3 regions of the Actinomadura rubteroloni genome follow, and region 1 is predicted to be linked to each of the others. Evidence: riboswitches for the same ligand, from Rfam matches in the RefSeq annotation. Region 1 holds a riboswitch; each other region holds the start of a gene.
The links. Region 1 has a riboswitch for cobalamin ahead of cobN (cobaltochelatase subunit CobN). Riboswitches for the same ligand answer to the same signal wherever they lie in the genome.
Positions count from the first base shown of each region.

Region 1 (7,475 bases):
TCCCCCGCGTCCTTGACGATCCCGGCCATCGCGACGCCGGACCCCAGCGACTCCACGGCCAGCGCGAACGCGGGCCGCTCCCCGCGCGGCAGCTCGATGACCACCGGGTCGGGGAACGCGCCGGTGCGCAGCGCGGTGAACGCGGCGCGGGTCGCGGCGGTCGCGCACGCCCCCGTCGTCCACCCCTTCCGAAGCTCGCTCATAGCATCGACAGCATGACAAAGGTGCTGGTCCTCGGCGGGACCGGGGAGGCGCGGACGCTCGCGGACCTCCTCGCCGGCCTGGACGGATACACGGCGATCAGCTCGCTCGCGGGCGTGACCGAGCGGCCGGTGCTCCCCGCCGGGGACGTGCGCATCGGCGGGTTCGGCGGCGCGGACGGCCTCACGGCGTGGCTGCGCGCCGAGCGCGTGGACGCGGTGATCGACGCGACGCACCCGTTCGCCCGCGTGATGACCGACGCGGCCGTGACCGCCGCGCGCGAGGTCGGCGTGCCGCTGGTGGTGCTGCGCCGTCCCGGCTGGACGGAGGGGCCGGACGACCGCTGGATCCGCGTCCCGTCCCTGACGGCCGCCGCCGCGAACCTGCCCGGCTCGCGCGTGTTCCTGACGACGGGCCGCAAGGACCTCGCGCCGTTCGCCGCCGACGACCGCCGCTGGTTCCTGATCCGCTCGGTGGACGAGCCGTCGCCGCCGCTGCCGGAACGCCACCGCGTCGTCCTCGCGCGCGGCCCGTTCACGGTGGACGAGGAACTGGCCCTCATGCGCGAGCACCGCATCGACACGCTCGTCACCAAGGACAGCGGCAGCCCCATGACCGAGGCCAAACTCGCCGCCGCCCGCGCGCTGGGCGTGCCCGTCGTCATGGTCGACCGCCCGCCGCTCCCCGACGTCGCGCGCGTCGCGACGGTCGACGAGGCGCTGGCGTGGCTCACGGTTGACTTCCGCTCCCCTCCATAAAAGTGGGGATTCCTACCACGGTCTGCTGACCGTCTCGGTGGGTTCCTGCTTCACCGCGCCGCGCCGGAACGCATTCCGGTCTTACCCGCGCTCCACAGGCTGTCACCGCCAGTCCGGCGGCCCGGCCGATGTTCACAGCCGCGTTGATATCCCGGTCCAGAGTGGCCCCGCACGCTCCGCACGTCCATACGCGCACGCGGAGAGGTTTGGGGCCGTCCTTCATGCCGCAGGCCGAGCAGACCCGCGAGGTCGGTTCGAACCGTCCGATGCGGTGGAACTCCCGGCCGAACTTGGCGGCCTTGTATTCCAGCATCGACACGAACGTCGACCATCCGGCGTCGTTCACGGACTTGGCGAGGCGGGTGCGGGCCATGGCCTTGACCGCAAGGTTCTCGACGGCGACCGCTTGGTTTTCGCGGATCAGCCTGGTCGATAGGCGGTGATGGAACTCCCGCCGGGCATCGCCCACCTGCACGTGAACGCGGGCCACCCGCAGCCGGGCCTTCTCCCTGTTCTTCGAGTCCTTGGTTTTACGGGAAAAAGCCCGCTGCGCCCGGCGCAGCTTCTTCTCCGCCCGGCGAAGGAAGCGCGGGCTGTCAATCTTCGTGCCGTCCGAAAGGACGGCAAAATATCCTAGCCCGAGATCGATGCCCACTTCGGTGGTTGCTTTCGGCAGGATTTCGGGCCTCGTGTCCACAACGAAGGACGCAAAGTACCGGCCCGCACTGTCCTTGATCACCGTCACCGTGGACGGCGTGGACGGCAGAGAACGCGACCATTTCACCCGCACGTCCCCGATTTTCGGCAAGGACAGGTCCCCGCTCGGCGTGATCTTCCAGCGGGCGTTGGCGGTGAACCGGACGGCCTGCCTACGGTCCTTGCGGGACTTGAACCGAGGCGGCCCCGTTCTCGGGCGCTTGCCCTTGAGACCGTCGAAAAAGTTGCGGTACGCGGCGTCCAGATCCCGTAACGACTGCTGGAGCACCACAGCCGACACCTCGCCGAGCCAAGCCCGCTCGGGCGTGCGTTTGGCGGCCGTCAGCCGTCTGGACAGCTCGCGCGACGACATGAACGGGCGGCTTGCCGCGCGGGCGTCCTCACGGGCGCGCAACGCATCGTTGAACACGACGCGGGCGCACCCGAACGCCCTCGCCAGCGCGGCACGCTGTGGCCCGTTCGGGTACAAGCGGAAGTTGTACCGGAGCTGCACATCAGTCACCCTACATATTGAGTTGATGACCGAAAGCAACTTTTCACGGGTAGCGTCGGGGCGTGAAAACCGTGTCGCCGGCGCGACGCGTTTGGGACGAGCCGACGATCAGCAGGCAGCGCATGTCGACGTCCGCCGGGTCCAGGTCCGCCAGCGGGACGATCCGGACGCTCTCCTCCGGCCCGCCCACGTCCCGTCCGATCACTACCGGCGTGTCTTTCGCGCGGTGCCGCAGCAGCAGGTCGCGGGCCTCGGCGACCTGGTGGACGCGGGTCCTCGACGCCGGGTTGTAGATCGCGATGACCAGGTCGGACGCGGCGGCGGCGGTGAGGCGGCGCGCGATGACGTCCCATGGCTTGAGCCGGTCCGACAGCGACAGCACGCAGTAGTCGTGGCCGAGCGGCGCGCCCGCGCGGGACGCGACGGCGTTGGCGGCGGTCACGCCGGGCAGGACGCGCACCGGGACGTCCGGGAACGCCTCGGCGGCCTCCAGCACGGCGGTCGCCATCGCGAACACGCCCGGATCGCCGGACGACACGACCGCGACGCGCCGTCCCTCCCGCGCCAGCTCCAGCGCGAACGCCGCGCGGTCCGCCTCGACGGTGTTGCCGGACGGGTGCCGCCGCTGCCGCGCGTTCGGCGCGACGCGGTCCAGGTAGGGGCGGTAGCCGACGAGGTCGTCGGCGGCGGCGAGCGCCTCCTGCGCCTGCGGCGTCAGCCACTCGCGCCCGGCCGGGCCGAGCCCGACGACCGTCACCTCGCCGCGCCGCGCCGCCGCGCCCCCGGCGACCGTCCCCGCCGCGGCCCTGGCCGTCCCGTCGCCGTGCGGCTGCTGCGCTGCCGCGCCGGCGGCCGTCCGCGCGCCGCGCGGTTCCGACGCGTCCCCGGCCGGGGTCGTCGCCTCGCCGCGCGGTGAGTCCGCGGTGGGGAGGGCGCGGCGCGTCTCCTCGTGGACGCGGCTCGGCAGCACCGCCACCGAGAAGTACGGCACGGTGTCGGCGGCGACGTCGGCGAGGCGTTCGATGCGCTGCTCGCCGGTGGTGGCGTGCTCGACGTACCAGGCGTCGTCCAGGCGTTCCGCCCGTTCCAGGGCGGTGCGCACGGCGGTGAACGTCCGGCCGAGCTTCAGGACGACGGCCGAGTCCGCCGCGCTCAGCCGGGCGGCCAGCGCGTCGCCGCCGAGCGTGCCGGGCAGGACGGTCAGCGTCTCGTCCCGCTCGACCAGCGGACGGCCCAGCTCGGCGGACGCCCCCGCGATCGACGTCACGCCCGGCACGACCGTCGTCGGGTACCGCCCGGCGAGGCGCTTGTGCAGGTGCATGTAGGAGCCGTAGAAGAACGGGTCGCCCTCGGCGAGGACGACCACGTCGCGGCCCGCGTCCAGGTGGGCGGCGAGGCGGCGGGCGCAGTCTTCGTAGAACGCCTCGATGACCGTCCGGTAGTCGGCGGACGCCTCGGTCGTGACCGGGTAGATCAGCGGTTCCTCGATCTGCCCGTCGCGCAGATGCGCGGCGGCGATCGCACGGGCGTGGCTGCGGCCGTGCCGGGCGGCGTGGAACACGACGACGTCGGCCGCCTCGATGAGCCGCGCGGCCTTCAGCGTGATCAGCTCGGGATCGCCGGGGCCGAGCCCGACGCCGTACAGGCGGCCGGTCACGACTCGTCCTCGGCGGCGATCGCGTTCACGGCGGCGGCGGTCATCGCGCTGCCGCCGCGCCGTCCCCGGACGACGAGATGCGGCAGGTCGGAGGCGGCGAGGGCGTCCTTGGACTCGGCCGCGCCGATGAACCCGACCGGGATCCCGAGCACGGCCGCCGGACGCGGCGCGCCCGCCGCGACCAGCTCCAGCAGCCGGAACAGCGCGGTCGGGGCGTTGCCGATCGCGACGACGGCGCTGTCCAGCCTGTCGCCCCACAGGTCGAGCGCGGCGGCGCTGCGGGTGGTGCCGAGCCGCGCGGCGAGGTCCGGGACGCGGGGGTCGCCGAGCGTGCAGATGACCTCGTTGCGCGCGGGCAGGCGGCGGCGCGTGATCCCGGCGGCGACCATCGCGGCGTCGCACAGCACCGGACGGCCGTCCAGCAGCGCGGCGCGGGCGGCTTCGACGGCGCCGGGCGCGACGTCGAGGTCGTCCACCAGGTCCACCATCCCGCACGCGTGGATCATGCGGACCGCGACGCGGGCGACGTCGGCGGGCAGGCCGTCCAGGTCCGCCTCGGCGCGGATCGTCGCGAACGAGCGCCGGTAGATCTCGGCGCCGTCGCGGACGTAGTCGATCACAGGATCCTCCGTTGGGTGGCGGACGTCGTAGCCCGCGGGGGTCGCGACGACGGCGACGTGCCGTCCGGCGGGCCGACCACACTGCCGCTCGCAGCCGGACCAGTGAACGGGCAACCCGCCCGACACAACAAGCACGCCGTCAGCATCGGCACGCGCGGTGGTGCGGGCGTCGGTGCGGACGTCGGTCAGGGACTTGGCGCAGCCGGGTTGTCCGGCGCATGCGGTGACGCCGTGCCAGGGCGAGCCGGGGTCCAGGACGAGTCCGGCGGCGGTGAGCGCGGCGGCGGTGGCGGCGGTCGTGTCCGGCACGACGACGGTCCGGCGCGGCGTGGCGATGATCTCGTGGCCGGTGAGCGCGGCGAGGTGCGCGGGTTCGAGCCGGCCGAGCGGGACGAGCGCCGTCACGGCCGTCCGTCCGTCTTTCTGCGCGGTGATTCCGGGTGCGGGGAATTCGCCGTGCGGGACGGCGATCGGAGTGCCGCCGGAAAGGCCGAGCCGTTCCGCCGGGTTCTCCAGTTCGGCCATGCGCCACGCCGTTCCGCGCACGGCGAGGAACGTCCGGGCGACGTCCAGCAGAACGCGCACGGCGTCGGCCGGCGCGACCCGGACGCCGCTGTCGCGACCGGCCAGGACCAGCGCGAACGTCGCCGCGTCGAGCGCGAGGACGCCGAGGTCGGGACGCAGGGCGGTCACGTCGCCGCGCCCGTCGTCGAAGGCGAAGAGAAAGCGTCCGGGAAGGTCGGCGAGCGCCGGGTCGGCGCACAATCCCGCATCGAACTGCGCGACCAGAGGACGGACGTCGAGAAAGCCCCGCCCGTCCCGTCCGGAAAGGACGCTGGCGAGAATGTTGCGCACCCGTTCGTGCGCGACGGACGGCAGCAAACCCGCGTCCCGCAGCCGGGCCGCGAGCGCGACGCCGTCCGCGAGCCCCCGGAGCTGCACGTTGCCGCGCGAGGTCAGGTCGAGCCGCCCGTCGCCCAGGTCGCGCGCGGCGGCGGCCAGCGCCGCGAAGCCGGCCGGGGACAGCGCGCCGCCGGGCAGCCGGACGCGCGCGAGCAGACCGTCGGCGGCCTGGTGCACGCGGACGGCGCCGGGGCACGCGTCGGGGCCGGAGCGGTTCGTCACAGCCGCCGATCCTAAGCGCCCGGCCGTTCCGAGCTTGACGCGGATGTCCGCGATGACCAGAGTGGTGATCAGCGACAAAGCGGAGGAAGCCGGTGTGAATCCGGCGCGGTCCCGCCACTGTCACCGGGGAGCGAACCCCGTCACAGGCCACTGCGCGAGCGGGAAGGCCGGGGCGAGCGCCGATCCGGGAGCCAGGAGACTCCCCTGTCGCGGCGACCCTTCGATTCGGGGCGAGGATCCCGGGTGAGGACACGACCGCGTGTTTCTGCTGCTGTCCACCTCGGACACCGACCTGCTGAGCGCACGTTCTTCCGGAACAGCGTTCCGTCTCGCCAACCCGTCCCGGGTGGACCCGGCCGACCTGCCGGAACTCGTGGACGGCACCGATCTCGTGATCGTCCGGCTGCTCGGCGGGCGCCGCGCCTGGGAGGACGGCCTCGACGCGCTGCTGCGCGGCCCGCGCCCCGTCGTCGTGATCAGCGGCGAGCAGGCGCCGGACGCCGAGCTGATGGAACTGTCGACCGTCCCGGCCGGTGTCGCCGCCGAGGCGCACGCCTACCTCGCGCACGGCGGCCCGGCGAACCTGCGCGAAATGCACCGGTTCCTGTCCGACACCGTCCTGCTGACCGGGCACGGGTTCGCGCCGCCCGCCGCGACGCCCGCCTGGGGCACGCTCGACCGCGCGCCCTCGCCGGGCGACGGCCCGCTGATCGGCGTCCTGTACTACCGCGCGCACCACCTCGCCGGGAACACCGCGTTCGTGGAGACGCTCTGCGACGCGATCGAGAACGCGGGCGGACGCGCCCTGCCGATCTTCTGCGCATCCTTGCGCACCGCCGACCAAGCGCTGCTTGCCGAACTGGGCCGCGCGGACGCGCTGGTCGTGACCGTCCTCGCGGCGGGCGGGACGAAACCGGCGCTCGCCGGCGCGGGCGGCGACGACGAGGCGTGGGACGCGGGCGCGCTCGCCGCCCTGGACGTCCCGATCCTGCAGGGCCTCTGCCTGACCGGCGACCGCGCGACGTGGGAGGCGAGCGACGACGGCCTGTCCCCGCTGGACACGGCGACGCAGGTCGCGGTGCCCGAGTTCGACGGACGGCTCATCACCGTCCCGTTCTCGTTCAAGCGCATCGACGAGGACGGCCTGAGCGTCTACGCCGCCGACCCCGAGCGCGCCGCCCGCGTCGCCGGGATCGCGGTGCGGCACGGACGGCTCCGGCACGTCCCGGCCGAAGAGAAGCGGGTCGCGCTGATGCTGTCGGCGTACCCGACCAAGCACGCGCGGATCGGGAACGCGGTCGGCCTGGACACGCCCGCGAGCGTCGTGCGGCTGCTCGCGGCGCTGCGCGACCACGGCTACGACACCGGCGACGCGCTGCCGGACGAGGGCGACGCGCTCATGCACGCGCTCATCGCGGCGGGCGGCCAGGACGCCGACTGGCTCACCGAGGAACAGCTCGCGGGCAACCCCGTCCGGATCCCGGTCGCGCGCTATCGCGACTGGTACAAAACACTTCCCGACGAGCTACGCGAAGGTATCGAGCAGCACTGGGGCCCGCCGCCCGGCGAGCTGTTCGTGGACGACGACGCGATCGTCCTCGCCGCCCTGCGCTCCGGCAACGTCGTCGTGCTGGTCCAGCCGCCGCGCGGATTCGGCGAGAACCCCGTGGCGATCTACCACGACCCCGACCTTCCGCCGAGCCACCACTATCTCGCCGCCTACCAGTGGATCCGGGACGAGTTCGGCGCGCACGCGGTCGTCCACGTCGGCAAGCACGGCAACCTGGAGTGGCTGCCCGGCAAGGCCTCCGGCCTGTCGGCGGCGTGCGGGCCGGACGCCGCGCTCGGCGACCTCCCGCTCATCTACCCGTTCCTCGTCAACGACCCCGGCGAGGGCACGCAGG
Region 1 covers NZ_MTBP01000001.1:1,193,874-1,201,348, reverse strand. The annotation lists gene BTM25_RS05275 (cobalt-precorrin-5B (C(1))-methyltransferase) at 1-203, opposite strand, end outside; gene BTM25_RS05270 (cobalt-precorrin-6A reductase) at 216-959, shown strand; gene BTM25_RS05265 (RNA-guided endonuclease InsQ/TnpB family protein) at 931-2,169, opposite strand; gene BTM25_RS05260 (precorrin-2 C(20)-methyltransferase) at 2,213-3,826, opposite strand; gene BTM25_RS05255 (precorrin-8X methylmutase) at 3,823-4,446, opposite strand; partial or broken gene BTM25_RS05250 (precorrin-3B synthase) at 4,486-5,571, opposite strand; cobalamin riboswitch at 5,612-5,793, shown strand; gene cobN (cobaltochelatase subunit CobN) at 5,831-7,475, shown strand, end outside.

Region 2 (7,475 bases), 160 kb from region 1:
GGTGAGCTGCGTGCCCTCGACGGTGACGGGCTTGGGCAGCGCGGCCTCCTCGACCTTCGCCGTCCAGCCGGGGACGGGACGCACCGAGACCGACGTGATCGGGTGGTCCTGCGGCAGGTGGACGACGAGCTTGACGGTCGACGCGTCGTCCCGCTCGTTCGGCACCCGGAAGCTGATCTTGGTGTAGCCGCCCTTCTCGGCGGTGCGGGGGTTGGCGGTGACGTGCGCGGACGCGGACGGGCCGAGGCCGAGCACGGCGACGGCGGCGAGGCCCGCCACAAGGGTGATCCGGCGAACCGGCATGGTGGTGCTCCGTTTCGAGACGTACGAGAAGAACCCGGGTGCCGAAGGCGGCCGGGTGACGTTGCGGCGCTCAGCCGAGCGCCCTCGAAACGGACGGCGGCCCCCGCCGGACCACGTCGTGCCGCAGCACGCGGACCACCGGACGCGGCCGGACGGCCGGAACCGGACGCGGAGCCGCCGGAGCCGAAGGACGCGAAAGAACCAGGAGGAGCCGCGCGGGCCGTCCGGCGAGCCGGCGCGCGAGCCCCCACACGGCGCGTTCGCCCCGCCGCAGCCACCACGCCGACACGAGCGCCGCGCCGAGGTGCGCGAGCGTCATCCACGAGCCGGAGTGGTGTTCGACGGGCGCCGGGACGGTCGCCGCGTGATGCATGACCATCCCCGGCCGGGACGACCCGCTGAACAGGCAGTGCAGCGCGTACTGCCCGCCGACGAGCACGCCGGTGATCGTGCGGAGCGACCGCTCGCGTCCGGCCAGCGCGAACCCGAGCAGCGCCGAGCCGCCGAACCCGGCCGTGACCGCCGCGACGGACACCGCGCACGACGACGCGACCGCGTGTCCGGAAACCGCGAGCACCGTGCACACGGTCGCGAAAACGACCGCGCGGGCGGCGCGCGACGACGGAACAGGGGCGGGCGGACTCATCTCGCCGACCATCGTAGAGCCGACGTCCGCGGCGTGACGCACCCCCCAACACTCCCTACATGTGGGACGGATGCAAAGCCGATCAACTAGATGTAGGGTCGTGGCCCGTGCTGGTTCGTCCCCGGCCGGAACCGGCCGGGGACGTCGCAAGAGGGAACCCGGTGTGATTCCGGGACTGCCCCGCAGCGGTGAGCGGGAACGACCGCCGTCACAGAGCACTGGACCCCGAGCCGGGGACCGGGAAGCGACGGCCACTAGGCCGCACCGAACGAGGTGCGACGCCCGCGAGTCCGAAGACCTGCCAGTACGACGGGAACGTCCAGGCTTCGCGGGAGGCCGGGCGCGGCGTCGCCGCGTGCCCTTCCGCGTCCGCGAGGGGAAGAGGGCACGTGACACAGGAACTCATCGCGCCGCCGGGACCGGCCGCCGAGGTGGAGCGCGCGTGCGCCGGGCTGGACGGCGTCGACCCCGCCCGGGTGCTCGCCGACGGCGGCGACCGCGAGCAGGCGGTGCGCGAGGCCGCCGCGCTGGTCGCGGTGGAGCCCGCGTACTCGCGCGTCGCGGCGCGGCTGCTGGCCGGGCTGATCGCGGACGAGGCCGCCGCCGAGGGCGTCACGACGTTCGCGGGCTCGGTGGCCGCCGCGCACGCGCAGGGCCTGCTGAACGAGCGGACCGCGACGTTCGTCGCCCGCAACGCCGACGCCCTCGACGCGCTGGTCGACCACGCCGATGACGACAGGTTCGAGTACTTCGGCCTGCGCACCCTCTACGACCGGTACCTGCTGCGGCATCCGTCCACGCGCCGCGTCCTGGAGCGTCCGCAGCACTTCTGGCTGCGCGTCGCGGCCGGGCTCGCCGACACGGTCGAGGAGGCCGCCGAGCTGTACGCGCTGCTCGGCGGGCTCGCCTACCTGCCCAGCTCGCCGACACTGTTCAACTCCGGCGCGCGCCGCCCGCAGCTCTCGTCCTGCTTCCTGCTGGACGCGCCGCGCGACGAGCTGGAGTCCATCTACGCGCGGTACGCGCAGGTCGCGCGGCTCAGCAAGTACGCGGGCGGCATCGGGATCTCGTGGACGCGCGTCCGGTCGCGCGGCTCGCTGATCCGGGGGACGAACGGGCACTCCAACGGCATCGTCCCGTGGCTGCGGACGCTGGACAGCTCCGTCGCGGCCGTCAACCAGGGCGGACGCCGCAAGGGCGCGGCCTGCGTCTACCTGGAGCCGTGGCACGCCGACGTCGAGGAGTTCCTCGAACTGCGCGACAACACCGGAGAGGACGCGCGCCGCACCCACAACCTCAACCTCGCGAACTGGATCCCGGACGAGTTCATGCGCCGGGTCGAGGCCGACGAGGACTGGTCGCTGTTCGACCCGAAGGAGGTCCCCGAGCTGACGGACCTGTGGGGCGACGCGTTCGACGCGGCGTACCGGGCGGCGGAGAAGGCGGGACGGTTCGTCCGGCGGATCCCGGCGCGGCGGCTGTACGGCCGGATGATGCGGACGCTCGCCGAGACGGGCAACGGCTGGATGACGTTCAAGGACGCCGCCAACCGCGCCTGCAACCAGACCGCCGAGCCGGAGAACGTCGTCCACCTGTCGAACCTGTGCACGGAGATCCTGGAGGTCACGTCCGACGGCGAGACGGCCGTCTGCAACCTCGGGTCGGTCAACCTCGCCGCGCACACCGGCCCGGACGGCGTGGACTGGGAGCGGCTGCGCCGGACCGTCCGGACGGCCGTCCGCTTCCTGGACCGGACGATCGACCGCGGCTTCTACCCCACCGAGGAGGCCGCCGAAGCGAACCGCAAGTGGCGGCCGATGGGCCTCGGCGTGATGGGCCTCGCGGACGTGTTCTTCAAGCTGCGCCTGCCGTTCGACTCGCCCGAGGCCCGCGCGCTGTCCACCCGGATCGCCGAGGAGATCGCGCTCGCGGCCTACCACGCGTCCGCCGACCTGGCCGAACTGCACGGCCCGCTGCCCGCCTACGCGCAGACGCGGACGGCGCGCGGCCAGCTCCACCCGGACCACTTCCCGGACGCGACGCCCGCCGCCGAGTGGGCGGCGCTGCGCGAGCGCGTCGCGGCCGTCGGCCTGCGCAACTCGCTGCTGATCGCCATCGCGCCGACCGCGACGATCGCGTCCATCGCGGGCTGCTTCGAGTGCGTCGAGCCGCAGGTGTCCAACCTGTTCAAGCGCGAGACGCTGTCGGGCGAGTTCCTCCAGATCAACGGCTACCTCGTCGCGGATCTCAAGCGGCTCGGGCTGTGGACGCCCGCCGTCCGGGACGCGATCAAGCGGGCGAACGGCTCCGTCCAGGGCATCACGGACCTGCCGGACGAGCTGCGCGCGCTCTACCGGACGGCCTGGGAACTGCCGCAGCGCGCCCTGATCGACCTCGCCGCCGCCCGCACCCCGTACATCGACCAGGCGCACTCGCTGAACCTGTTCCTGGAGACGCCGACGATCGGGAAGCTGTCCTCGATGTACCTGTACGCGTGGAAGCAGGGCCTGAAGACGACGTACTACCTGCGGTCGCGCCCCGCGACGCGCATCGCGCAGACGACCGTGACGGCGGTGGCCGATCCGGACGCCGTCGCCTGCTCCCTGGAGAACCCCGAGGCGTGCGAGGCGTGCCAGTGACCGACAAGCCGATGCTGCTCGACCCCGGCATGGACCTCACGCTGCGGCCGATGCGCTACCCCGACTTCTACGAGCGCTACCGCGCCGCGATCCGCAACACCTGGACGGTCGAGGAGGTCGATCTCGGCTCCGACCTGGCCGACCTCGCCCGGCTGACGCCCGAGGAGCGGCATCTGGTGAACCGGCTGGTGGCGTTCTTCGCGACCGGCGACTCGATCGTGGCGAACAACCTGGTGCTGAACCTCTACAAGCACCTGAACGCGCCCGAGGCGCGGCTGTACCTGTCGCGGCAGTTGTTCGAGGAGGCCGTGCACGTCCAGTTCTACCTGACGCTGCTCGACACCTACCTTCCGGACGCCGACGAGCGCGCCCGTGCATTTGCAGCGATCGAACACATCCCGTCGATCCGCGCGAAGGCCGAGTTCTGCTTCCGGTGGATCGGCTCGATCGACACGCTCGACCGGCTGGACGGCCCGGCGGACCGGCGCGCGTTCCTGCTCAACCTCATCTGCTTCGCGGCGTGCATCGAGGGCCTGTTCTTCTACGGCGCCTTCGCGTACGTGTACTGGCTGCGGTCGCGCGGACTGCTGAACGGGCTCGCGTCCGGCACCAACTGGGTCTTCCGCGACGAGTCGATGCACATGAGCTTCGCGTTCGCCGTCGTCGACACCGTCCGCGAGGAGGAACCCGAACTCTTCGACGCCGGCCTCACCGCCGACGTCACGCGGATGCTGGAGGAGGCCGTCGACGTCGAGCTGGCCTTCGCCCGCGACCTGTGCGGCGACGGGCTGCCCGGCATGAGCGCGGACGCGATGCGCCGCTACCTCGAGTACGTCGCCGACCAGCGGCTCGCGCGGCTCGGGATGCCCGTCCGGTACGGCGCGGAGAACCCGTTCGCGTTCATGGACCTCCAGGACGTCCAGGAACTGTCGAACTTCTTCGAGCGCCGCGTCTCGGCGTACCAGATCGGCGTCGCGGGCAGCGTGGCGTTCGACGAGGCGTTCTAGCCTTCCCGGCTAGCCGTCCCAGGCCCCGGCCAGCGCCGGGGCCTGCTCGGCGGCCTGCCGCAGGCCCGCCTCGAACGTCGAGTTCGGCAGGTCCGGGTCGAAGGTGGTCAGCGCGAACAGCTCGCCGGTGGCGGCGTCCGGCGCGACCACCTCGACCCGTTCGGGGCCGAGCGCGGCCAGCTCGCGCTCCAGCGTCGGGACGAACGCCAGCTCCAGCAGCGGCGCGATGACGACGACCCGGTCGCAGCCGGCGGCGAGGTCGGCGTTCGTGGTCGAGTAGAGGCCGCCGTCCATGTACCGGTTCCCGGCGATCTCGACCGGCGGTTCCAGCGTCGGCGCCGCGTAGGACGCCCGGACGGCCTGGTCGAGCGTCGCGTCCCCGCCGCGCTCGAACACGACGCGCGCACCGGTGGCGACGTCCACGGTCGGGATCCGCAGCCGCCGCTCCGGCCAGTCCGGCGACGCCAGGCCGCACAGCCGGGCCACGTCCCCGGAGCCGGTGGACGTCCGGGTGTCCACGGCCATCCGGCCGAGGCGCCGCCGCCGCTCGTCCGGCGGGACGGACGTGTCCGACAGCACCGCCAGGACCTTCTGGTAGCCCTCCGGGATCACCCCGGCGGCCCGCAGCCGCTGGTCCTCGGCGGCGATGTCCGGCACGGCGTCCGCCGGGTCGCCGCAGGCGGCCAGCAGCGCGGCGAAGATCGCCCCGGTGGCGGTGCCGACGAACACGTCGGCGGCGCCGAGGTCGGTCCCGGCGCGGCGCAGTCCCGCGATGATCCCGGCCTGCCAGGGCGCCCGGATGAGTCCGCCGAGGCCCAGCACCAGTGCGCGCGCCATCAGTCCTCCCAGGTCGCGGTGATCTTCTCGGCCTCGTCGGCGGCCTGCCGCAGCCCGGCCCCGTAGGCGCTCTCGGGGACGTTCGGCTCGAACAGCGCGAGCGTGAACAGCTCGACGGCCGGATCGTCGGGGCCGACGACGGTGACCTTCACGTCGCCGAGCGAGGCGACCTCCTGCTCCAGCGTCCGCGCCGGGACGAGATGGCGCATCGGCATCAGCACGACCACCCGGTCGCAGCCGCGCGCGAGGTCGGCGTTGGTGGACGAGAACGCGCCGCCGTCCATGTACCGGCGCCCGTCGATCTCGGTCGGCGGGAACTCGCTCGGCCACGACGCCGACGCCCGGACGGCCCTGGCGAGCGGCACGCCGCTGCCCCGGTCCCACACGACGCGGTCGCCGGAGTCGACGTCCACGGCCGGGATGAGCAGCCGGCGCTCGGGCCAGTCCGCGACGGGCAGGCAGTCGGCGATCAGGTCCAGCCGGTGCGCCTTGGCGACGACCTCCGGCCGGGTCGTGATCTCGCCGACGCGCCGCCGCCGCTCCCGGCGCGACATGGACCGGTCCGACAGCAGCCGGAGCATCTTCTCCAGCAGCAGGGCGTTGATGCCGGGGCCGCGCTGCTCGCGGTCGGTCGCGTCGACGTCGTCCATCGCGCGGTTCAGGTCCGCGCCCCCGGCCAGGCAGGCGCCGACGAACGAGCCCCAGGCCGTCCCGACGATGAGGTCGGCGGTGCCGAGGTCGGTCCCGGCCCGCCGGAACCCCTCGATCAGGCCCGCCTCCCAGGGCGCGGCGATGCCCGCCCCGCCGCCCAGCACCAGCGCCCGCGTCATGACCAGATCTCCGCGACGTCGGCGGCGTAATGCTCGGCGTCGCGCAGTCCGGCGTAGAACGGCGCGGTGCCGGTCTCGGGGTCGACGACGCCGGCGGCGAAGATCTCGCGGGTCTCGGCGCCGGGGCCGATCACCAGGGTGCGGGCCGCGTCCAGCCGGCCGATCTCCTCGGCGAGCAGGGCCCCGCCGAGCACGTGGCGCAGGGGCGCGAGGACGATCACGCGCTCGTGCCCGGTGGCGAGGTCGGCGTGGGTGTGCGAGTAGACGACGCCGTTCATGTGGCGGCGTCCGCCGATCTCGACGGGCGGGAAGACGGTCGGCAGCGCGTCGGACGCGCGGAACGCCTCGGCGAGCGTGGCCGTGCCGTCCCGTCCCCACACGGCGCGCTCGCCGCTGTCGGCGTCGACCGTCGGGACGAGCAGCCGGTCCGGCCAGTCGCCGGACGGGAGCACCGCGAGGACGTCGTCCATCCGGTGGCCCGCGGCGGTGTGCGAGCCCCGCGCCATCCGGCCGACGCGCCGCCGCCGCTCGTCCGCCGGGACGGACGGGTCGGCGAGCACGTCGATCACCTGGAGCAGCCGGTCGGCCTCGACGTCGGCGGACGGGCCGGCCAGCAGCACGGTGACGATCTCTTTTATGGAACGTTCCAAGTCAAGGTCGGACAGCAGCAGCGCCCCGATCACCGGGCTGGCCGCCGTGCCGACGACCAGGTCGGCGCCGCCGAGGTCGGTCCCGGCGCGCCGGAACCCCTCGGCCAGCCCTGCCTGCCACAGGGCGCCCGCGGTGCCGCCCGCACCGAGGATCAGTGCCCGTGCCATGCCGGGGACCTACCCCGTCACGTCCGTCATGACACGGAATCCGCAGGTCAGCCGCTCCAGACGGCCGCGATCTCGGCCGCGTGCGCCGCCGCCTGCCGCAGCCCCGCCGCGTACGCGGGCCGGATCATGTGCGGGTCGAGCAGCAGCAGGTCGAGCATTTCGCGCCCCGCCGGGCCCGCGTCGATCACGGCCGTCCGGCGCGGCGCGGCGGCGGCGAGTTCGGCCGCCAGCTCGTCGCGGCCCACCAGGGGATGCAGCGGGGCCAGGACCACGACCCGGTCGCAGCCCGCGACGAGGTCGGCGTGCGCGGCGGAGTAGGTCATCCCGCCCATGTAGTGGTGTCCGCCGATCTCCACGGCCGGGAACAGGCCGGGCCACCCGCAGGACGCGCGGAC
Region 2 covers NZ_MTBP01000001.1:1,030,418-1,037,892, forward strand. The annotation lists gene BTM25_RS04515 (YcnI family copper-binding membrane protein) at 1-303, opposite strand, end outside; gene BTM25_RS04520 (hypothetical protein) at 374-949, opposite strand; cobalamin riboswitch at 1,047-1,269, shown strand; gene BTM25_RS04525 (ribonucleoside-diphosphate reductase subunit alpha) at 1,339-3,588, shown strand; gene BTM25_RS04530 (ribonucleotide-diphosphate reductase subunit beta) at 3,585-4,595, shown strand; gene BTM25_RS04535 (patatin-like phospholipase family protein) at 4,605-5,432, opposite strand; gene BTM25_RS04540 (patatin-like phospholipase family protein) at 5,432-6,262, opposite strand; gene BTM25_RS04545 (patatin-like phospholipase family protein) at 6,259-7,080, opposite strand; gene BTM25_RS04550 (patatin-like phospholipase family protein) at 7,128-7,475, opposite strand, start outside.
Region 2: linked by a shared signal. The riboswitch ahead of BTM25_RS04525 (ribonucleoside-diphosphate reductase subunit alpha) and the one ahead of cobN (cobaltochelatase subunit CobN) in region 1 are both predicted to bind cobalamin.

Region 3 (7,475 bases), 910 kb from region 1:
GCGTCAGCGCCGCCGCCGACGCGGCCAGGGCCGCGCGCGGGCGGCGGGACGGCGCCGCGTCCGCGCGGGCGGCCACGAACGCCTTCAGCTCGGCGAGCCGCCGCTCCTCGAACGGCTCCAGCGGCCGGTCGGTGGTCGTCATGAGATTCCCTCCAGCGTCGGTTCGGTCGTGGGCGCCTGCCGGAGCAGCCGACGGGCGCGGTGCAGCCGGACGCGGGCCGTCCCCTGCCGGATCCGCAGGACGGCGGCGGCCTCGGTGATCGTCAGGCCGTCCACGTCGACCAGTTCGAGGACGGCGCGCGGGCCGGGCGGCAGGCCCGCGATCTCCGCGCGGACGCGGCGCGCGTCGCGTTCGGCGTCGATGCGCTCCTCCAGCCGGGCGACGGCGTCGTCGTCCAGCGGGCGCCGGGCGGCGGCGCGGGCCAGCGCGTCCAGCCGGCGGGCGGAACTGCGGCGCTCGGCGGCGAGGACGTTGCGCGCGACGCCCACCAGCCACGCCGACGGGCTGCCGCGTCCGGGGCGGTACCCGTCGGCCGCCTCGACGGCGGCGAGGAAGATCTCGGTGGTGAGGTCGTCCACCGCGTGCGGGTCGCCGGTGCGGCGGGCGACGAAGCCCGTCACCATGCGGACGTGACGGCGGTAGAACGCCTCGAACACGGCGGGATCTCGCCCGATCGCCCGGACCTCCGGTTCGTCAGCGGTCATACAGGCTCGCCTCCCGTGTCGGTTTTCTCCCCTCCTTGGTCCGGGCGGCGGCGGGCGTTACGGGGGTCAGGCGCCGAAGATCGGGGTGGCGGGCGTGTAGGCGCCGGCCAGGACGAGGCTCAGGTACTTCCCGGCGTTGTGCAGGTACTCGGCGGTCGAGCGCGCGGCGCGGTCGATGGCGGGCAGCGCGGGGCGTGCGGCGTCCCCGAGGTAGGTGAGCGCGTTGAGGGCCTGGAGCCGCACCTGCGCGTCCGGGTGGTCGTCCAATGTGGAGGCGAGGTAGGAGACCGCCTGTTCGGTACGGTCGCCGAGGCGGGCCAGGGTTTCGGCGGCGACGATGCGGACCTGGGGCGACGGGTCGTTGGTGAGTATTCGGGTCAGGGCGTCTGCGGCCGGTGCGGCGGCTTTGCCCTTCTGCATGAGCAGGCCGGACGCGGCCCAGTAGCGGATCACTTCGTTGTCGTCGGCGAGGGCGCGGGTGAGTCTCGCGACGTCGCGGGGGTCGCGGCGGATCGCGGTTCCGGCTACGTCCAGCACGCGGCGCAGCGGGTACGCGCCCGGCGCGCGGCTCGCGTCGTAGCCCTCCAGCGCGGAGCCCTCGGGGATGAAGCCGTTGTCGTTGACGTCGAGGAGGTGCTGGTCGAGTGCGCGGCGCAGCCGGTTCAGGTGGCTCCGGTGGCGCGGGTCGGCGGCCAGGTTGCGGACCTCGTCCGGGTCGGCGCGCAGGTCGTACAGCTCCTCGGCGGGCTTCTCGCGCCAGAAGCGCTCCTGGACGGGCGTCAGCGTGCCGTCCAGATGCGCCTGCTCCCAGACCTGGTAACCCTTCTGCTGCCATGCGTACGCCTGGTGCTGCCCGTACGGGCGGTGCGGGCTGTAGTTGCGGATGTAGCGGAACCGTTCGTCGCGGACGGTACGGACGATGTCGTAGCGCTCGTCCATCCGGTTGCGCATCCCGAATGCGTAGGCGGGACGGTGCCGCGCGGCGAGGGACGTGCCCGTCATGTGGCTCGGCGCCCGCAGGCCCGCCAGTCCGAGGACGGTTGGCGGTAGGTCCAGGGACACGGTGATGGGCGCAGTGATGACCGAGCCGGGTCGTGCGGGGGCCAGGTGCGCCCATTTGCGCGGATACCGGACGATCAGGGGTGTGCGCAGTCCGCTGTCGTAGCAGTACCGCTTGCTGCGGGGGAGGATGCCGCCGTTGTCGCCGAAGTAGAACACGATGGTGTCCTCGGCGAGCCCGTCGGCTTCCAGTTCGGCCAGGCGGGCGGCGAGTTGCCCGTCCATCTTCTCCATCAGGTCGTAGTACCGGGCGCGGTCTTCGCGGATCGCGGGCACGTCGGGCACGTAGGCGGGGACGCGGACGTCCTCGGGGCGCGTGCGGCCGGGCCCGGCGGTGAAGATCTGCGACTCGTGGGTCGTCATGTAGGTGAAGACCGAGTAGAACGGGGCGTCGGCGGGGCGGTTCCGCCAGTGCGCGGTGGTGCTGGACGCGTCCCACACCCGCGCCGGGTCGATCGGCGAGTTGTAGTCGCTCTTGGCGTTGTTCGTGCAGTAGTAGCCGGCCGCGCGCAGGTACTCCGGGACGGCCCGCGCGAACGACGGCAGGCGCCCGACGGCGCGCATGTTCTCGGCCGGGCCGCTGGTCTCGGCGGGCAGGCCGGTGACCAGCGCGAACCGCGACGGCGCGCAGACGGGCGCGGCGGAGAAGGCGTTCTCGTACCGGACGCCGTCCCGCGCGAGCCGGTCCAGCGTCGGCGTGCGTGCCACCCGGTCGCCGTACGCGCCGATGTAGGGGTTGTTGTCCTCGCTGATCAGCCACAGGATGTTCGGCCGCCGCGCCGACGCCGCGGCGGCGGGACGGGCGGTGAGGGCCGCCGCCAGCGCGCCGCCGGCCCCGGCCGCGAGCACGTTCCGCCGCGACGGCTCAAAACCACTCAAAACAGACTCCAGGGCAGCGAGGGGACAACGTTCGCGATCATGGAGCAGCCGTCGGCGGATTGTCAACTTAAACGGTAGGGATAGAGCATCGCTAGACTCGGGAACGCGGACGGTTCACCCGGGTCCCCGCGATCCGGGTGTCGTAAGAGGGAACCCGGTGCGAATCCGGGACTGCCCCGCAGCGGTGAGTGGGAACGACCGCCGTCATACGCACTGGGCGCACCCGCCTGGGAAGCGACGGCCAGTAGGACATGCCCGTCCGGCATGGCGCCCGCGAGTCCGAAGACCTGCCTCCGCCCGCGCGCCGCCCGGCGCGCGGTGGTCCGCGGCCTCGTGGGAGGGCCCGGGACGCGCCCGCCGGGGTGAGCCCCGCCGTGCGCGCCGAGCCGTCTCCGGACGCCGCGCCTGGCAAGGCGAGGGATGCTGCCGATGAGAACGACGATCCTCGGATACCCCCGGATCGGTGCCCACAGGGAACTGAAGTTCGCCGTCGAGGACTACTGGGCCGGACGGTCGGACGCCGCCGCGCTCACCCGCACCGCACGCGAGCTGCGCCGCGCGGTGTGGACGGAGCTGCGCGACGCGGGCCTCGACACGATCCCGTCCAACACCTTCTCGCTCTACGACCACATGCTCGACACCAGCGTGCTGGTCGACGCGGTGCCCGACCGGTACCGCCATCTCACCGGGCTGGATCGGTACTTCGCGATGGCGCGCGGTGTCCCGGACGTCCCGGCGCTGGAGATGACGAAGTGGTTCGACACCAACTACCACTACATCGTCCCGGAGATCGGTCCCGGCACCCGGTTCGCGCTGGCCGAGGGCGCGCGGGCGAAGCCGATCGCCGAGTACCAGGAGGCGCGCGGGCTCGGCGTCGAGACCCGTCCGGTGCTGGTGGGCCCGCTGACCTACCTGCTGCTGGCCAAGGCGGCGCCGGACGCGCCCGCCGGGTTCCGGCCGCTCGACCTGCTCGACGGCCTGGTCGAGGTGTACGCCGAGCTGCTGGAACGCCTCGCCGGGGCGGGCGCGGCGTGGGTGCAGCTCGACGAGCCCGCGTTCGTCGCCGACCGCACCGACGCCGAGACGGCGGCGCTCGCGCGGGTCTACCGGCGGCTCGCGGCGCTGCCCAGCCGGCCCCGGATCCTCGTCGCGTCCTACTTCGGGACGATCGGCGCGGACGCACTGCGCGCACTCGGTACGGCCCCGGTGGAAGCGGTGGCGCTGGACTTCGTGGCCGGGCCGCGCAACGTGGACGTCCTCGGTTCGATCGGCGGCCTGCCTCGGACGACCGTCGTTGCGGGCATGGTTGACGGCCGCAACGTGTGGCGCACCGACGTCGCACGGGTCAAGGCGGTCCTCCCGGCGCTGCTCGGGCTCAGCGACAAGGTCGAGGTGAGCACGTCGTGCTCGCTGCTGCACGTCCCGCTCGACCTGGACGCCGAGACCGCGCTGCCCGCCGACGTGCGCGGACGGCTGGCGTTCGCGCGGCAGAAGGTCGCCGAGGTGGTCGCGCTCGGCCGCACGCTCGACCTGGACGCCCCGGCTCCGGCGCGTCCGCGTCCCGACCCCCGGGTCCGCGCCCGGCTGGACGTGCTCGACGACGCGCGGCGCGGCGACCGGGCCGTCCGGTTCGCCGCGCAGCGCGCCCGGCTCGGCCTGCCCGACCTCGCCACGACGACGATCGGGTCGTTCCCGCAGACCGCCGCGCTCCGCCGCGCCCGCGCCGACCACAAGGCCGGACGGCTCGACGACGCCGCCTACACGCGGGCGATGAAGGATGAGATCGCCCGGGTCGTCCGGCTCCAGGAGGACATCGGGCTGGACGTCCTCGTCCACGGCGAGCCCGAACGCAACGACATGGTCCAGTACTTCGCCGAACAGCTCGACGGGTACGCCGCCACCGAGCACGGCTGGGTGCAGTCGTACGGCACGCGCTGCGTACGGCCGCCGATCCTGTACGGCGACGTGTCGCGTCCGCGTCCGATGACCGTCGAGTGGACGACCTACGCCCAGTCGCTGACGAACCGCCCGGTGAAGGGGATGCTGACCGGGCCGGTGACGATGCTGGCGTGGTCGTTCGTCCGCGACGACCAGCCGCTCGCCGACACCGCGCGGCAGGTCGCGCTGGCGCTGCGGGACGAGATCGGCGACCTGGAGGCGGCCGGGATCGGCGTCGTCCAGGTGGACGAGCCCGCGCTCCGCGAACTCCTGCCGCCGCGCCGCGCGGAGCACGCGGACTACCTGGCGTGGGCGGTCGGGGCGTTCCGGCTCGCGACGTCCGGGGTCGCGGACGCCACGCAGATCCACACGCACATGTGCTACGCGGAGTTCGGCGAGATCATCGGCGCGATCGGCGACCTCGACGCGGACGTCACCAGCGTCGAGGCGGCCCGGTCTGCGATGGAGCTGGTCGGCGACCTGCGCGCGGCGGGGTACGCGAACGGGATCGGCCCGGGCGTGTACGACATCCATTCGCCGCGCGTGCCCTCGGCCGAGGAGATCGAGCGCAATCTGCGGGCGGCGCTGCGGGCGGTCGGGCCGGAGCGGCTCTGGGTCAACCCGGACTGCGGCCTGAAGACGCGCGCCTACCCCGAGACCGAGGCGGCGCTGCGGAACATGGTCGCCGCCGCGCGGGCGGTGCGCGCGGCCCCCTGATCATCCGCGCGCCCGCGGCCCGTCGTCCCGCCCGGGACGGCGGGCCGTGCGCCGTCCGGCGGGACGAGTCGGTAGCGTGATCTTCGACAGTCGGTGATCGAAGCGACACGGAGAGTGGGCGGGCGTGCGCAGTTGGCTGCTGGACGGCGTGCCGCGAGAGACGCCCGGCCCGCATCTCCCCGACGGCGAGGACCACCGGCAGCATCCCTGGTGGATGGTGATGTGCCTGACGGGCGTCGACTACTTCTCGACGCTCGGCTACCAGCCCGGCATCGCGTTCCTCGCCGCCGGAGTCGTGTCGCCCGTCGCCACGCTGCTGCTCGTCGCCCTGACCCTGTTCGGCGCGCTGCCGATCTACCGCCGCGTGGCCGGGGAGAGCCCGTACGGCCAGGGGTCGATCGCGATGCTGGAGAAGCTGCTCCCCCGCTGGGGCGGGAAGCTGTTCGTGCTGGTGCTGCTGGGTTTCGTCGCCACCGACTTCGTCATCACGATCACGCTGTCGGCGGCCGACGCGACCGCGCACGCGCTGGAGAACCCGTACGCGCCCGCCGCGCTGCACGGGGAGCGCGTCACGGTGACGCTCGTGCTGATCGCGGCGCTCGGCGCGGTGTTCCTCGCCGGGTTCAGCGAGGCCATCAAGATCGCTGTGGCGCTGGTCGCGACGTACCTGGCGCTCAACCTGGTCGTGGTGGTGGTCGCCGTCCAGCGCGTCCTGACCCACACCGACCTGGTGATCCACTGGCGCCATCTGCTGTCCGCCGCGCATCCCGAACCGCTGGCGGTCGCGGGCGTGGCCCTGCTCGTCTTCCCCAAGCTGGCGCTGGGGTTGTCCGGCTTCGAGACGGGCGTCGCGGTGATGCCGCTGGTCCGGGCGCCGGGCGGGATCGCCGGCCGGGTCCGCGCCACCCGGCGGCTGCTCACCGTCGCGGCGCTGATCATGAGCGTGTTCCTCATCGCGTCCAGCTTCGCGACCACCGTGCTGATCCCGGCACGCGCGTTCGAGCCCGGCGGCGAGGCCAACGGCCGGGCGCTGGCCTACCTCGCCCACCAGTACCTCGGCGGCGCGTTCGGGACCGTCTACGACGCCGCGACGATCGCGATCCTCTGGTTCGCCGGGGCGTCGGCGATGGCCGGGCTGCTCAACATCGTCCCGCGCTACCTGCCCCGCTACGGCATGGCGCCCGAGTGGACGCGGGCGCCCCGGCCCCTGGTCCTGGTGTTCGTCACCGTGGCGTTCTTCATCACGGTCTGGTTCCGCGCCGACGTGGACGCGCAGGGCGGCGCGTACGCCACCGGCGTCCTCGTCCTCATCCTGTCGGCGGCCGTCGCGGTGACGATCTCGGCGTGGCGGCGGCGCGGACGGGCCGCGACGATCGCGTTCGCGGCGGTCACGCTGGTGTTCGCCTACACGACGGTCGACAACGTCATCGAACGTCCGGACGGCGTGCGGATCGCGTCGATGTTCATCATCGCGATCATCCTGTTCTCCCTGGTCTCGCGCGCCACCCGCTCCACGGAGCTGCGCGTCACCGACATCACGTTCGACGCCGTCGCCCGGCGGTTCCTCGCCGAGGCCGAGGTCGTCCGGATCATCGCCAACGAACCCGACGCGCGGGACCGCGCCGAGTACGACGCGAAGGACCGCGAGCAGCGCGACTACCACCACCTGCCCGACTCCGAACCGCTGATCTTCCTGGAGGTGACCGTCCCGGACGCGTCGGAGTTCGCCTCGGAGCTGCGCGTGACCGGCGAGGAACGCCACGGTTACCGGATCCTGCGGACCGAGAGCGCGACCGTCGCCAACGCCATCGCCGCCGTCCTGCTGGAGGTCCGCGACACCACCGGCCGACGGCCCCACGTCTACTTCAACTGGGCCGAGGGCAATCCCGTCGCCGCGATGCTGCGCTATCTCGTCCTCGGCGAGGGCGACATCCCGCCGCTGACGCACGAGATCCTCCGCCGCCGCGTCCCCGACCCGCGCGAACGCCCGCAGGTCCACGTCGCCTGACCTGCGCCGTCTCGTACCCAGGGTGCGGTGCCGGATTCACTCCCCGGGGTCATGCCCGGCGGGCGGCGCCGAACTAGGGTGACGTCGATGGAGCCCGATCACCGCGCGCAGCCCGAACGCGTGCACGTCCTGCGCGGCGTGCGCGCCGCCGTGCTGCCCGGCCCGCACG
Region 3 covers NZ_MTBP01000001.1:285,679-293,153, forward strand. The annotation lists gene BTM25_RS01350 (hypothetical protein) at 1-142, opposite strand, end outside; gene BTM25_RS01355 (RNA polymerase sigma factor) at 139-705, opposite strand; gene BTM25_RS01360 (sulfatase-like hydrolase/transferase) at 772-2,643, opposite strand; cobalamin riboswitch at 2,755-2,935, shown strand; gene metE (5-methyltetrahydropteroyltriglutamate--homocysteine S-methyltransferase) at 3,073-5,298, shown strand; gene BTM25_RS01370 (APC family permease) at 5,423-7,306, shown strand; gene BTM25_RS01375 (sensor histidine kinase) at 7,394-7,475, shown strand, end outside.
Region 3: linked by a shared signal. The riboswitch ahead of metE (5-methyltetrahydropteroyltriglutamate--homocysteine S-methyltransferase) and the one ahead of cobN (cobaltochelatase subunit CobN) in region 1 are both predicted to bind cobalamin.